Regions from separate parts of the Streptomyces sp. NPDC038200 genome, predicted to be linked through region 2. Evidence: riboswitches for the same ligand, from Rfam matches in the RefSeq annotation. Region 2 holds a riboswitch; the other holds the start of a gene.

Region 1 (2,171 bases), on a different contig from region 2:
TCCACCAGCATGCCCAGCTCCACGCCGTAGCCGACGGGGAACGGCAGCTGCTCCAGCAGGGAGCGGCGGGCCGCGTACTCGCCGCCCAGCGGCTGCACGAACCCGGCCAGTTGCGGCCAGTGCATGTTCAGCAGCGGGCGGGCCATCAGTTCGGTGACCCGGCCGCCCTGGCCCGACGCGCCGGGGGCGCCGGTGAACGGGCGGTCGTACATCGCCTTCACCAGATCGACGTCCGGGTCGGTGAGCAGCGGGCCGACGATCCCCGAGACGAAGTCGGAGGAGAACTCGCGCAGGTCGGCGTCGATGAAGCAGACGATGTCGCCGCTGGTCACCAGCAGCGAGCGCCACAGCACCTCGCCCTTGCCGGGGACGGCCGGAAGGCGGGGCAGGATGTCGTCGCGGTGGACGACCCGGGCGCCGGCGCGCGCGGCGACCTCGGCGGTGCGGTCGGTGGAGCCGGAGTCCACGACCACGATCTCGTCGACGAGCGGGACCTGCTCCACGAGGTCGTGCCGGACGACGGCGACGATGTCGCCGACCGTCTCCTCCTCGTTGAGCGCGGGCAGGACGACACTGATGGTCCGGCCCGTGCGCTGCTTAGCGGCCACGATGTGGTGCAGCGGGCGATCGGCCACGGACCAGGAGCGGGTGCTCAGCCAGTGTTCGACTTCTTCCAGCACGGTCGGCGGCTCCTCACTGTCACGACCACACGTCACCGTGTGACCCATCTCGCGGTTCGGACGACTATCTCAACTGTCCTGGCCTTCGGTTACAGTCTTGAACAACGCCGGTGACCATCGCATGTCGGGGGTCGCGCGCGTCCACAACCGAATACCGCTCATCCAGAGGGGCAGAGGGACACGGCCCGATGAAGCCCCGGCAACCCTCCAGTCGGTTCTCGTAGATCAGTTCTGATCGTTTTCGCGAGGCTCCCGGCTAGGGAAGGTGCCAAATCCGTCTCACGGCGAAACGCGTCGTGAGGAAGATGAGGAGAAAGGGCCTCGCCTCCATGGCTGTGCAGACAGTTGCCACCACCAGCGACTCCACCGTCGACCTCGGTCCCGCCGCAGCCCTGAGCTGTCGCGAGTGCGGGCATCGGGTGCCCCTCGGGCCCGTGTTCGCCTGCGAGGAGTGTTTCGGTCCGCTGGAGATCGCCTATGACTTCTCCGGATACGACACCGAGGAACTGCGCCGCCGCATCGAGGCGGGCCCGGCGAACATCTGGCGGTACGCGCCGCTGCTGCCGGTGCCGGCGGACGTCGCCGACAAGCCCAACATCAACCCGGGCTGGACCAAGCTCGTCAAGGCCGACAACCTGGCGCACGAACTGGGTGTGACCGGCGGTCTGTACGTGAAGGACGACTCCGGAAACCCGACGCACTCCTTCAAGGACCGCGTCGTCGCCCAGGCCCTGGAGGCCGCGCGCGCCTTCGGCTTCACCACGCTCTCCTGCTCCTCCACCGGCAACCTGGCCGGCGCGGTCGGCGCCGCCGCCGCCCGGGCCGGCTTCCGCTCCTGCGTGTTCATCCCGCACGACCTGGAGCAGGGCAAGGTCGTCATGGCCGCGGTCTACGGCGGTGAGCTCGTCGGCATCGAGGGCAACTACGACGACGTGAACCGCTTCTGCTCCGAGCTGATCGGCGACTCGGCCGGCGAGGGCTGGGGCTTCGTCAACGTCAACCTGCGGCCGTACTACGCGGAGGGCTCCAAGACCCTGGCGTACGAGATCTGCGAGCAGCTCGGCTGGCGGCTGCCCGACCAGATCGTGGTCCCGATCGCCTCCGGATCCCAGCTCACGAAGATCGACAAGGGGCTGCAGGAGCTGATCAAGCTGGGCCTGGTCGAGGACAAGCCCTACAAGATCTTCGGTGCGCAGGCCGAGGGCTGTTCCCCGGTGTCCACCGCCTTCAAGGCCGGTCACGACGTGGTCCGCCCCCAGAAGCCGAACACCATCGCCAAGTCCCTGGCCATCGGCAACCCGGCCGACGGTCCGTACGTCCTGGACATCGCGCGCCGCACCGGCGGTGCCGTGGAGGACGTGACGGACGCGGAGGTCGTGGACGCCATCAAGCTGCTGGCCCGCACCGAGGGCATCTTCGCGGAGACGGCGGGCGGGGTGACCGTCGGCGTCACCCGCAAGCTGCTGAAGGACGGCGTGCTGGACCCGGCGA
Region 2 (2,171 bases):
CGCCTGTCCCGACGGGCTGCGGCTCGCCATCGGGCACAGCCTGCTCGGCCTGGACACCAGCTGTCCGGTCACACTGCTGCCCGCCGTCCCCGACGGCCCCGGCGGCGGCCACGCCGCGCTGCGCCCGCTGTACGAGGCGAGCGCCCACCACTACACCGGCCCCGCCCTCGCGCCCGTCCTCAGCGACGACTGGTCCGGACGCATCGTCAGCACCCACGCCCCCGACATCCTGCGCGACCTCGACCGGTTCCGGGGCGACGGCCGTGCCCGCCTGTACCCCGCCGGGCTGGAGTCCGTGATCGAGGCCGTCGAGCGGATGTGCGCCGAGGGCATCGAGGAGGCCGCACAGCGCGCCGGGCGGGCCGGAGCCGACGCCGCCGAGCGGGCCGCCGCCCTCGACGTCCTGCTGGACACCCTGGGCCGGCTGGAGCGGCGGCTGAGCGGAGACGAGTATCTGGCCGACGACCGGCTCACCGCCGCCGACATCGAGCTGTGGACGGCCCTGGTGCAGCTCGACACCGTCCACCGCTGCCATCTCGACGCCTCCGCCGTGCACCGCATCGCCGGCCATCGCGCCCTGTGGGCCTACGCCCGCCGGCTGGCCGCCCACCCGGCCTTCGGCCGCCGGCTCGATCTCGACGGCATCGCCCGCCGTCACCACGGCCGTTGCCAGGGCCTGGAAGCCGCCGGAGCCGCCGTCCAGATCCTGGACTGGGCGGCCCATGCGACGGACGCCCCGGACGTTCCTCGCAGGTGAGAGCGGGTCATCGACGTCCATCGAGTGGACGGCCGTTGACATTCGAACGGGCAACTGCCTTACTTACGGCTCAGAACGGTCATGAGCGTCAGCGCCAAGCCCTGGCTGGCTGACCGGCAACCCTCGCGTCGCGGTGGGGTGCCCCAGGTGACGACCGGACCGGACGACGTTTTCGGTAAGCGCGAGGCCCCCCGGGGCCGGAACAGTGACAGGTGACGCCATGTACGCAGCTCCCAGGACGGCCGTGAGCCGCCCCCAGGGCTGCGTACCGTCGTACGCCGCTCTCCTCGTCGCCGACCGCGCCGTCGATCTGCTCCGCGTGAACAGCGCACTGTGTACCGCATCGGGCTCTGCCCGCTGTCAGGGCTGACGTCTCCTCCCAGCCCCCGCGTTCCCGCCGCACACCCTCCGCCCGGTGTGCCGTTGTCCGCCCAGCCCCCGGTTCCGCGCGTGCCCGTGCGCCGCCTCGTGCCCCCGTGCCGACGCGGCCCGCCCGCCCGTCCGCGTCCCCGGGGTGTCCGATTCCGCCGGAGCCCCTCATGAGTGAACCCCCAGGCGCCGCCGTCTCCCTCGCCGAGGCGCCGACATCCACCGACACCCCGTCAAGACAGCTGACCGCCCAGCGGGTTCAGCCGCTGCGCCGGCCCGGCCGGTGGATCGTCACCGCCGTCGTCCTCGTCCTCGTCGCGCAGATCCTGCACGGACTGGTCACCAACCCCTTCTACCAGTGGGACCGCTTCCGCTACTGGTTCCTGCGCCCGACCGTCCTCGACGGCCTCGTCGTCACCCTCGAAGTCGCCGCGTTCAGCGCCGTGCTGGGCCTCCTCGGCGGCATCCTGCTGGCACTCGGCCGGCTCTCCGGAAGCCCGGTGCTGCGCGCGGTCAGCTGGACGTACACCTGGCTGTTCCGCTCCATACCGCTGATCGTCGTGCTGATCTTCCTCTACAACTTCAGCGCCCTGTACAAGACGCTGAGCCTCGGTGTGCCCTTCGGACCGGCCTTCGTCAGCTTCGACGAGTCGAAGCTGGCCACCGACATGACCATCGCCGTCATCGGGCTCAGCCTCAACGAGGCGGCCTACGCGGCCGAAGTGGTCCGCGGCGGCGTCCTCTCCGTCGACCAGGGACAGCACGAGGCGGCCGCCGCGCTCGGCCTGCCCCGGGGCTACCAGTTCCGCAGAATCGTCTTCCCGCAGGCCCTCAGGTCCATCACCCCGAACTACGTCAACCAGCTGATCGGCCTGATCAAGAGCACGTCCCTGGTCTTCTACGTCTCCCTGCTCGACCTGTTCGGGTCGGTGCAGTCGATGGGCAACACCTACCCCGGCGACGTCGTGCCGCTGCTGATGGTCGCCACCGTCTGGTACCTGATCCTCACCAGCGCCGTGTCCGTCGTCCAGTTCTACGTCGAGCG

The links. Region 2 has a riboswitch for S-adenosylmethionine ahead of ACZ7KF_RS07770 (amino acid ABC transporter permease). Riboswitches for the same ligand answer to the same signal wherever they lie in the genome.
Region 1: it holds a riboswitch for S-adenosylmethionine, as region 2 does, so the genes downstream of both, thrC (threonine synthase) here and ACZ7KF_RS07770 (amino acid ABC transporter permease) in region 2, are expected to answer to the same signal.

What each region holds. Positions count from the first base shown of each region.
Region 1 is NZ_JBVJYH010000001.1:1,059,515-1,061,685, reverse strand. Features, by position in the region: gene ACZ7KF_RS04515 (glucosyl-3-phosphoglycerate synthase) at 1-680, opposite strand, end outside; SAM riboswitch class I at 836-992, shown strand; gene thrC (threonine synthase) at 1,010-2,171, shown strand, end outside.
Region 2 is NZ_JBVJYH010000003.1:90,888-93,058, reverse strand. Features, by position in the region: gene ACZ7KF_RS07775 (glutathione S-transferase C-terminal domain-containing protein) at 1-757, shown strand, start outside; SAM riboswitch class IV at 835-945, shown strand; gene ACZ7KF_RS07770 (amino acid ABC transporter permease) at 1,297-2,171, shown strand, end outside.